3 regions of the Paenarthrobacter sp. OM7 genome follow, and region 2 is predicted to be linked to each of the others. Evidence: riboswitches for the same ligand, from Rfam matches in the RefSeq annotation. Region 2 holds a riboswitch; each other region holds the start of a gene.

Region 1 (3,271 bases), 340 kb from region 2:
CGGGGGGACTGGATACTCCCGAAGCGCGCCGTTCAGCCCGCAGGCTCAGGCTCCAGGCCCCGCCGTGGGAGGCTCCGCTGCACATCGTGCCCGGTGTCCCCACGTTGGTCCTCACGGGTGGCTGGGAACCCCTGTATGAGGAAATTGCCGGTTACCTCCAGGAAACCGGAGCCCTCCGCCGTGTTGCTGCGGGAGGGCACCGGCCCCAGGATTCAGTGGACGGGGATCACATCATCCGATCGTTTGTTGGTGACGTCGGACGGGCCATGTCAGTTCAGGCTTCCTGAGCCGGCCTCAAATGTGTCCGGGCTGCCGGGTACCTGCAGTTCCGGCAAATAGACCTTTCCGCCAGATGCCAGGAATTCCTGGCTCTTTCCGCGCATGCCGCTGTACATTTCCGCAATGGCTGTCTGCGCCTCTTCTGATCCGTATTCGTCACGGATGTCCTGGCTGATGCGCATCGAACAGAACTTGGGGCCGCACATGGAACAGAAATGGGCGGTCTTGGCCGGTTCCGCCGGCAGCGTTTCGTCGTGGAAGGCTTCTGCTGTGACGGGGTCCAGGGAGAGGGCAAACTGGTCACGCCAACGGAACTCGAATCTGGCCTTGGACAAGGCATCGTCCCGCTCGTGGGCCCCGGGATGGCCCTTGGCGAGGTCGGCGGCGTGGGCTGCGATCTTGTACGTGATGACACCGGTCTTGACGTCGTCCTTATTGGGAAGGCCCAAATGTTCCTTGGGGGTCACGTAACACAGCATGGCGGTGCCGTACCTGGCAATCTCGGTGGCGCCGATGGCTGAGGTGATGTGGTCATAACCAGGAGCGACATCCGTGACCAAGGGCCCAAGGGTGTAGAAAGGGGCTCCCTTGCACAGTTCCTGCTGGCGTTCCACATTTTCCCGGACCAGGTGGAACGGCACGTGGCCAGGTCCTTCCACCATCACCTGCACATCGAACTCCCACGCCCGCTGTGTCAGCTCGGCGAGGGTATCCAATTCGGCGAACTGGGCTGCGTCATTGGCATCGGCGGTTGCACCCGGGCGCAGGCCGTCGCCCAGGGAGAAGGCGACGTCGTACTGGGCGAAGATTTCGCAGAGCTCGTCAAAGTGCGTGTAGAGGAAGTTCTCCTGGTGGTGCGCCAGGCACCAACCCGCCATGATCGACCCGCCACGGGAGACAATTCCCGTGACCCGGTTGGCGGTCAACGGCACATAGCGCAGGAGCACGCCGGCGTGGATGGTCATGTAGTCCACGCCCTGCTCACATTGCTCGATCACAGTGTCCCGGAAAATCTCCCACGTCAGCTTGTTCGCCTCGCCGTTGACTTTCTCCAGCGCCTGGTAGATGGGGACCGTCCCGATCGGGACCGGGGAGTTGCGGATGATCCACTCCCGGGTGGTGTGGATGTCGTCCCCAGTGGAGAGATCCATGACGGTATCGGCACCCCATTGAGTGGCCCACTGCAGCTTGTCCACCTCTTCCGCGATGGAGCTCGTCACTGCTGAGTTGCCGATGTTGGCGTTAATTTTCACCAGGAAGGCTTTGCCGATGATCATCGGTTCTGACTCGGGGTGGTTGATGTTGTTCGGAATGATCGCCCGTCCTGCGGCAACTTCGCTGCGGACCAGCTCAACGTCACAGTTTTCCCGCAACGCGACGAACTGCATCTCGGGAGTCACCGTGCCCTGCTTGGCATAGTGCATCTGCGTGACGGTTTTACCTTCGACGGCGCGGCGGGGCACCGGTTGGGTGCCCTTCCACTCTGCTGATGCTTCCCCGCGCCGCACCGCTGACTTGCCGTCGTCCAGCAGGTTTCGCTCCCGTCCGCGGTAAGCCACGGTGTCACCGCGGGCTTCGATCCATGGAGCGCGGAAAGGCTCAAGTCCCACAACGGGATCACTGCCGGGGCCCGCAGTGCGGTACACCTGGAACGCCGGGTTGGCTGTGCCGTTGGGAGACGGTTCCAAGGCGATCTCGGTGACGGGCACCCGGATCCCGTGGTCCGGGTCCTCCAGGTAGGCCAATGAATGGGATGTCAGCGACTGGGTCACAGATTCCGGCGTCCTTGCGCTGGAGCCGGACCGGTTTTGGGCAGGGCTGTGCTGTGTTTTTGTGGTGCTCAAAGGATTACTCACTTCCTTCGCCGGCATTACCCGGACAGGTTCAACGGTCGCAGACTGCATCAGTCCGATCTCAGCCCCTGCAGGGGCCCCCGTGTGGTCGTAGACGAAGCTACCACAGCTCACAACGGGCACCCAGTCACATGAACGAACCAGCGTCCAGGACGCCGCTGCGGACTAGGCTTTTGATATGGCCACCATCATCGAATTCAGCGGATCTGTGCTTGTCTCGGCGGACGAAGAGCGCCAAGGGATGTGGTCTGTTGACGGAGTCCTGACGTTCGAACGCCCCACGGCCACACCGGACCTGGTGTTGGATGGCTGGGTCCTCCCGGGTTTCGTTGATGCCCACTGCCACATCGGTTTGGGTGTGGGTGGCGCCGTTGACGAGCGGACTACCCTTGCGCAGGCCCACGCTGACCTCGACGCCGGGACTCTGCTGATACGGGATGCCGGATCACCAAGTGACACCCGTTGGGTCCAGCAACGTGCGGACGTTCCCCGGTTGATCCGGGCAGGTAGGCACATTGCCCGGAGCCGGCGGTACCTCCGCGGTTTGGGGCATGAAGTCGAACCCGGCCAACTCGTGGAGACCGTCCGGAAGGAAGCGCGGGATGGAGACGGGTGGGTCAAGTTGGTGGGGGACTGGATCGACCGTGGCGTGGGTGACCTCGCTGCCTCTTTCCCCGCCAAAATCGTCAAGGATGCCATCGCTGCCGCCCACGATGAAGGTGCCCGGGTGACGGCCCACTGCTTTGCCGAGGACACAGTGGACGACATGCTAGATGCAGGCATCGACTGCATCGAACATGCCACGGGCCTGCTGCCGCGACACATTCCGCGCTTGGTGGAGCAGTCCGTGCCGATCGTTCCCACCTTGGTCAACATCGCGACTTTCCCGGACATTGCTGCCCAGGCTGCCCCAAAGTTTCCTGACTATGCGGACCACATGGTGCGGCTTTGGGAGCGGCGGCGCGAGCGGGTGTTGGAGGCCTTTGAGTCAGGCGTGGCCATCTATGCGGGCACGGACGCCGGCAGCGTGATCAAGCACGGCAGGATCGCAGACGAAATGAAGGAACTGCACGACGCCGGCCTGCCGCCGGCCGCGGTCCTGGACTCCGCGGCGTGGCGTGCCCGGGAGTGGCTGGGGG
Region 2 (3,271 bases):
GGAGGAGGACACGCGGCCTGCGGGCAGGCCAGACAGTCAACTCACTTCCAGTCAGCCTAGTGGGACCAACGCTGCTGAAGGCAATCTCCGCGGGCGGGGTGTGGAGAGCCGGGGATAGTCTTGGATTATGGGCACTTCGACGGACGTCGCACCTTCTGCCGGACAACTCGCCGCGGGACTCCTGGGCGCCATGGCCTACGGCGAGTTGTCGGCTTTCGGCCGGCTTTCGTTCGATTCCCGATACGCCCCCACACTCCATGACCGTTCAGTGCTGGCAAAAATTGCCGTCGGTGCGTACGGAAACTTCGCGCTGCTGAGCGATCGGCTCGCTGAAATGGGCCTCGATCCGGAGGAAGCCATGCTGCCGTTCCAGCGTTCCTTTGACCACTTCCATGAACGCACCAAGCCCGGGGACTGGTTCGAATCCGTGATGAAGGCATACGTCATCGACACCGTTTCCTCGGACTTCTACCGGGCTGTCGCCACTTTCCTCGATGGAACAACGCAGCAGTTCGTGGACCGGGTTGCCTCCCCCGACCAGGCAACCGAGGTACTTCGTGTCCTGCTGCGGCGGGCCTTGGCCGATGACCCACGACTGGCCTCACGGCTGGCGTTGTGGGGCCGCCGGCTGGTGGGGGAAGCGCTGACACAGGCGCAGAGGGTAGGGACTGAGCACCCACAGTTGGGGCCGGCACTAAAAAGTGGTGGCGATGCCCGCGCCGCAATTAAAAGACTGACAGGCGAGCTCGCCGGGCGTCATGCCCGCCGGATGACGGCGCTGGGCCTCACTGCCTAGCGGTATGACCGGGCTTATGCCTGAAAGGCTCCAACGGCCAGGCTCAGGCTGCGTCCAGCGCCTCCAGCAGCGACTTGGCTGCCGTCGTCGGATCCGAAGCCTCGGTGATGGCGCGGACCACGACGATCCGGGTGGCTCCTGCGGCCCGCACCTGCTCTACGTTGCTGAGATCGATCCCTCCGATGGCGAACCATGGCAGATTCACGGCGCCGTCGGTGGTCTCGACTGCACGCTTGCTCGCTTCTGCGGCATATGTGACCAAGTCCAGTCCCACGGCTTCGCGGCCGGGTTTGGTGGGTGTCGCCCAGACGGGTCCTACACAGAAATAGTCCAGGCCCCCCTGTCCCGGTGATGCCGCGATGGCGGCATTCACCTGCTCGGGGGAGTGGGTGGAAAGACCGATCGTGACGGACTCCGGAAGCAATGTCCGGGCCACCTTCAACGGGAGGTCCTTTTGCCCGATGTGGAACACCGGAGCCCCGGAAACACTGGCAACGTCGGCTCGATCGTTGACAGCCCACAGCCGTCCATGACGTTGCGCAACTCCGTGCAGGACCGCCAGCAACTCCAATTCCTCGGCAGCTTCGAGGGTCTTGTCGCGCAGCTGGATGATGTCCACACCGCCCTCGAACGCGGCGTCCACAAAGTCTTCAAAATCGCCTTGCCGTTTCCGCGCATCGGTGCATAGATACAAGCGGGCGGTGGCGAGGGCATCAGTCTGGGTCATGGAACCCAGAGTAGTTCCTCTAAACTGGGCACGTACTGCGGGAGCCGCGACGTTCGTCATATGACTGTCCGGCTGAGAGGGCTTAAGAGCCGACCGCTTGACCTGATCCGGCTAGTACCGGCGTAGGGAAGGAAACGCGCAATGGCAGTTCCCCGCCAAACCCCGCTCCAGGCCGACGTGGCCGTCATTGGCGGCGGCGTCATCGGGCTGGGCATCGCCCGCGAAGCGCGGCGACTTGGCCGCTCCGTGGTGGTGATCGACCCCGCACCGGCTTCGGGGGCTACGTTTGCTGCCGCCGGAATGCTTGCCCCCGTGAGCGAATTTCACTACCAGGAGGAAGATCTCCTGGAGTTGATGCTCGAATCGTCCAGGCTGTGGTCGTCTTTCGCGGCAAGCCTGCCCCGCGGAGGGGAAGACACCGGATACCGCACGACGCCGACACTTGCCGTGGGTGCCGATGCCGCGGACCGCAGGGCACTGGCAGACCTCCGTGCTGTACAGCTTGCTGCGGGCCTGGGGGTCGAGCCGTTGTCCCTGCGCGACGCCCGGGATCGCGAACCCCTCCTCAGTCCCCAAATTTCCAGTGCCTTCGACGTTCCCGCCGACCACCAGGTCGATCCCCGCAAGCTGGCGGCATGCCTGCTCTCGGGACTGGCACGCCACGCGGCCAGCGACTCCACGTGGGTTTCGGGCGCCGACGATGGGTTTGCCGTGACTTCCACGGCGCGCCGCTTGCTCTGGGACGGAGGGCGGGTCTCAGGAGTGGAACTCGAGTCCGGCGCCGCTGTCCACTCCACCGAGACGGTGGTCGCCAACGGACTGGGTGCGGCAGACCTGGAAGGGCTCCCCGACGGGCTTAACCTTTCCCTGCGGCCGGTATATGGCGACATCCTCAGGCTTCGGGTGCCTGAACACCTCCGGCCCCTGCTCACCTCCACCGTCCGCGGGATGGTCCGTGGAGTGCCCGTCTACATCGTGCCCCGGGACGACGGCACTGTAGTCATCGGGGCCACCCAGCGCGAGGACGGACTGTCGGCAGCGTCCAACGCGGTCTCAGCCGGGGGCGTATACCAGTTATTGCGGGACGCCCAGGCCCTGGTCCCCGCAGTGGCGGAACTTGAGCTGCTCGAAGCAACGGCCCGGGCCCGCCCCGGCACTCCGGACAACGCACCGCTGCTTGGACGGGTCGTGGGCCCCCGGGGGGATGTTGATGGTCTGGTGATCGCCACAGGATTCTTCCGGCATGGTGTCCTCCTGACGCCCGCGGCCGCACGGATTGTGGGCGGGCTGATCAACGGCACGTCGGACCCCCGGTGGGCATCATTTTCCCCGGACCGCTTCGCGGCCACTTCATCCACAGCGCGGGCGCTTACGCCGGCACACGCTCCCAGCAAGGAAACAGCATGAACATCAAACTCAACGGATCCGATCACGCCGTGCCGGAGGATGCTTCAGTCAGCACCCTGGTCACGGCCGTCACCGGCCGCGCCCTGGACCACCGCGGACAGGCAGCCGACGGTGGCAAGCTGGGCGTCGCCGTCGCCCGCAATTCCGAGGTGGTGCCACGCAGCCAATGGTCCGCAACGGCGCTCGCCGACGGGGATGAACTCGAACTTGTTACCGCAGTCCAAGGAGGCTGACATCATGACGACAGCAAACACAGAGGTCATTACTGACGCCCTGGTGATCGACGGCGTCCACTTCGGATCCCGCCTGATCATGGGGACGGGAGGTGCCCCGAGCCTGGA
Region 3 (3,271 bases), 430 kb from region 2:
ACGTTGGCCAGTTCCGCAGCTGCGGAGGTGACCTTATCGCCGTCAACCAGGAGCAAGGCGGGCAGCTCAAGCGTGCTGCCGGCTCCACCGGGGACGCGGTTAAGCGTTACGTAGTCTCCAACGGAAACTTTTTCTTGGCGGCCGCCTGCGCGGACAATCGCGTACACCACTTGGGTACTCACTTCTCTCGACGTTTATAACTAAATTTGCGTGCGGAACCTGGAACCGAAATCAGGCTTGGTTCGCGCTGTGCCTCAACGCCGTGGACTTCTGATCGAAGTCCGCGAGTCATCCCTTGAACAATTCCAAGGGGCATAACCCAAGTGTTGGCGTAAGCACCGAAGATCAAGATTACGCTAGTTTGACCCTCGGCTGCAAATGAGGCCGGGTCCGGAGGCTACCACGTGACTTGCATCACCAGTTGTAACGGACTCTCCCGGCACCGTGCCCATACAGCCTACAGGGTTTGGGGCGATTAACGTGATTTGACCCGCGACGCGCTGGGGCGGTTTGAAACCCGGAGATAAAAAGCCCGAGCAGGAACGGTCAGGCGAACAGCCGGGGTGCGTCAAAGAACGCAGTTTCGTAGCGGCAGGACTGGGCAAAAGCCTCCACCATTGATGCCCGCTCCCCCTCGGAAGCTGCCGCTGCAGCGGCGTCCGTGAAATTGATCGCATTCCTGGTGGCTGCAGCAAACTCTTCATCGGCGTAAGTCCTGAGCCAGTCCGCGTAGGGATGCGCCGCCGGGGATCCCGCCTTCACGAACGACCCATGGAGCCGCTGGCCCACCTCTGCGTAGAGCCAGTAGCACGGCAGGATGGCCGCCAGCACCACGGAGTAGCTGCCGGTGGCCGAGGATGCCAGCAGGTGGTCCACGTAGGACTTCGTGACGGGTCCGGTCACCGAGGATGCCTCTCGGGTGCTGAGCCAGTTCCTGTGCAGTTCCGATTCGACCTCAAGGCACTGCTGTGACGCTTTGGCCCAGAACAGTTGCTCCTCCTCCGTGGGGGCAAGGGCGCCCGCACGCGCCAGGACCCTGGAATACCCGTTGAGGTAGAGGACGTCCTGCGCGAGGTAGTAATTGAACGCAGCCTCCGGGAGCTCGCCCGATTGCAGGCCGTCAATAAAGCTGAGTTTGTAGATTGCCTCGAGCTCCGGAGCAGCTTCCTTCCACAGCGTCGCGGCGAATTGCCCCGGCCTCAGGACCTGATGGTGGTGGAAATGGTGGACCGGCCCGTTTCCCTGGCCTACGTCGAGGCTGTCCGAATGCAGCAGCGCCTGGAGCAACCACGGCTTGACTTCGCGCAGGGAAGCTTCCCAATCGCCGGTGCGGGCCTGGACCGTGGCCAGAGCCGACGACAACGAACAGCCCGTGCCGTGGCTGTTCTTCGTTTCCACGCGGGGTCCGGCTACCTCGATGACGTCCTGCCTCAGGAGGCCGCTGGTGTTAACCAGGGCATCCGGGCATTCCGCCCCTGCCAGGTGTCCGCCCTTCACCAGGACCGTGGTGCCGCACTCAGCAGCCAGTCGCTTGCCCTGGTTCAACGCCGAATCCCAGTCAGCAGCTTCAGGCTCCCCCAACAGCATGGCAAGCTCCGGGAGGTTCGGGGTAATAAGGTCCGCCAACGGCAGCAGAGCGCGCAGGGCCTGCTCGGCAGACCCTCGCAGGAGGCGGTCGCCGCTGGTGGCCACCATCACCGGGTCAAGGACCACGACGCCGGGACGCACCGCCTCAAGCCAGCTGCGGACCTCATCGATCACCGCAGCGTCACCCAGCATGCCGATCTTCACGGCATCGATGGCAATGTCCGTGCTGATGGACTCCAACTGCTGTCGCAGGAACTCCACCGGAGGAACATGGACAGCACTGACGCCCAGCGTGTTTTGGGCAGTCAACGCGGTGATCGCCGCCATGCCGTAGCCGCCCTGCGCAGCAATGCTCTTCAGGTCAGCCTGGATACCGGCACCGCCGGAGGGGTCCGAGCCCGCGATACTCAGTACGCGGGGCGTTTCCCGGCCGCAAACAGCCAGAGGGTACACAGAAGAATACGACGATGACGTCATGGGGACATCCCTTCGCCGGTGCTAACCGGACAGGTTCAACGGGTCTGGATCTCAGCCGGGCCCTATGCCCGGCACCCCGTGTCAATCCCCAGCGTAGCCGGGAAGCAGCACGGCCCGGGAACTGCACTCCGCAGAAGACCGGTTATGACCGCTGTGAGCAGACAGCAAAGGGCCCCGCAGTACCCGCCTGTGGCGGTTACTGCGGGGCCCTTGCGGATCGGGTCCTAGAGCTCCGAAGCGGGAACACCAACCCCAAGGATGATGGGTTCCTCGGACGCTGCCTTCTTGGCAGGCTCCGCCGGTGCTTTGGCCTGGTGTGCAGTTCCACGCGCTGCGGTAGCAGTGACCTCGTGGTGCTCAACGCTGGTCTCGTTGGCTGCACCCTGGGCGCGGCTCGCACTGCGGTTGCGGCGCCCCCGGCGGGACTTCGACGCCGAAGCAGCTTCAGGGTCCTCGTCCACGGGCCCCGCCACGGCGGCTGCCGGTGCAGCGGCTGCCTTGGAAGGAACCACGGTTTCGGGCTTTGCCTCGGGTGCTGCGCCAAGGTGGGAGAACGCTTCGGCCAGGAGATCCAGGCTCATGGCAGGCTTGGCGGCAGGCGGTTCCTCGTGGTGTTCCCCGAAAGGCAAGGCCACTTCTTCGCCGCCGAATCGCAGAACCGGTGTGGACCGTGTGTCACGAACCGATGCTTCCCGGTCTGATTCGGGGTCGGCGTGCTCTCCGGCCTCCGGCTGTGATGCGGCAGGCGCCTGGTGCTGGCCGGCCGCCCGTGCTTGCTCTTCTGCACGGTGAACTTCGTCATCGTGGAGGTGGGCAGCGTGGGCGGCAGCAGCGATCGTCGCCAGCGCAGCGCGGGTTGCCTCTGCTTTGGCCTGCTTGGCAGGATCCTGCGGCTCGGAAGCCGCGGGAGGTGCGGCAGGGGCGGAAGCAGTGCTGTGGACCTGCGCGGGAGCCTCGGCGACAGCCTGTCCCCCGCCCTTGCCACGGCGGCGCTTGCGTTCTGTTCGGGCTGTGGGTTGCTGCGCCTCAGTGTGGGGGCGGTGGTGCTCGGCAGCCACAACGTTGGCGCGACGGTGCTCCACCGGTTCATCGTGGGTGACCACGCCGCGGCCGGCACAGTGCTCGCACTGCTCACCGAAGACCTCAAGGAGGCCGGTACCCATGCGCTTGCGGGTCATCTGGACAAGGCCCAGTGACGTCACTTCAG

Evidence for each region. A riboswitch is a leader RNA that binds a small molecule or an ion and turns the genes downstream of it on or off. The one in region 2 is predicted to bind thiamine pyrophosphate.
Region 1: another riboswitch for thiamine pyrophosphate. It lies ahead of thiC (phosphomethylpyrimidine synthase ThiC); the one in region 2 lies ahead of thiO (glycine oxidase ThiO).
Region 3: another riboswitch for thiamine pyrophosphate. It lies ahead of thiD (bifunctional hydroxymethylpyrimidine kinase/phosphomethylpyrimidine kinase); the one in region 2 lies ahead of thiO (glycine oxidase ThiO).

Annotation. Positions count from the first base shown of each region.
Region 1 is NZ_CP123579.1:2,714,680-2,717,950, reverse strand. It holds gene QEH68_RS12570 (alpha/beta hydrolase) at 1-287, shown strand, start outside; gene thiC (phosphomethylpyrimidine synthase ThiC) at 270-2,123, opposite strand; TPP riboswitch at 2,119-2,226, opposite strand; gene QEH68_RS12560 (amidohydrolase family protein) at 2,311-3,271, shown strand, end outside.
Region 2 is NZ_CP123579.1:3,059,337-3,062,607, reverse strand. It holds gene QEH68_RS14090 (ferritin-like fold-containing protein) at 128-796, shown strand; gene thiE (thiamine phosphate synthase) at 840-1,523, opposite strand; TPP riboswitch at 1,551-1,669, shown strand; gene thiO (glycine oxidase ThiO) at 1,665-2,930, shown strand; gene thiS (sulfur carrier protein ThiS) at 2,927-3,163, shown strand; gene QEH68_RS14070 (thiazole synthase) at 3,168-3,271, shown strand, end outside.
Region 3 is NZ_CP123579.1:2,629,142-2,632,412, forward strand. It holds gene rplU (50S ribosomal protein L21) at 1-170, opposite strand, end outside; gene thiD (bifunctional hydroxymethylpyrimidine kinase/phosphomethylpyrimidine kinase) at 547-2,064, opposite strand; TPP riboswitch at 2,055-2,153, opposite strand; gene QEH68_RS12130 (Rne/Rng family ribonuclease) at 2,289-3,271, opposite strand, start outside.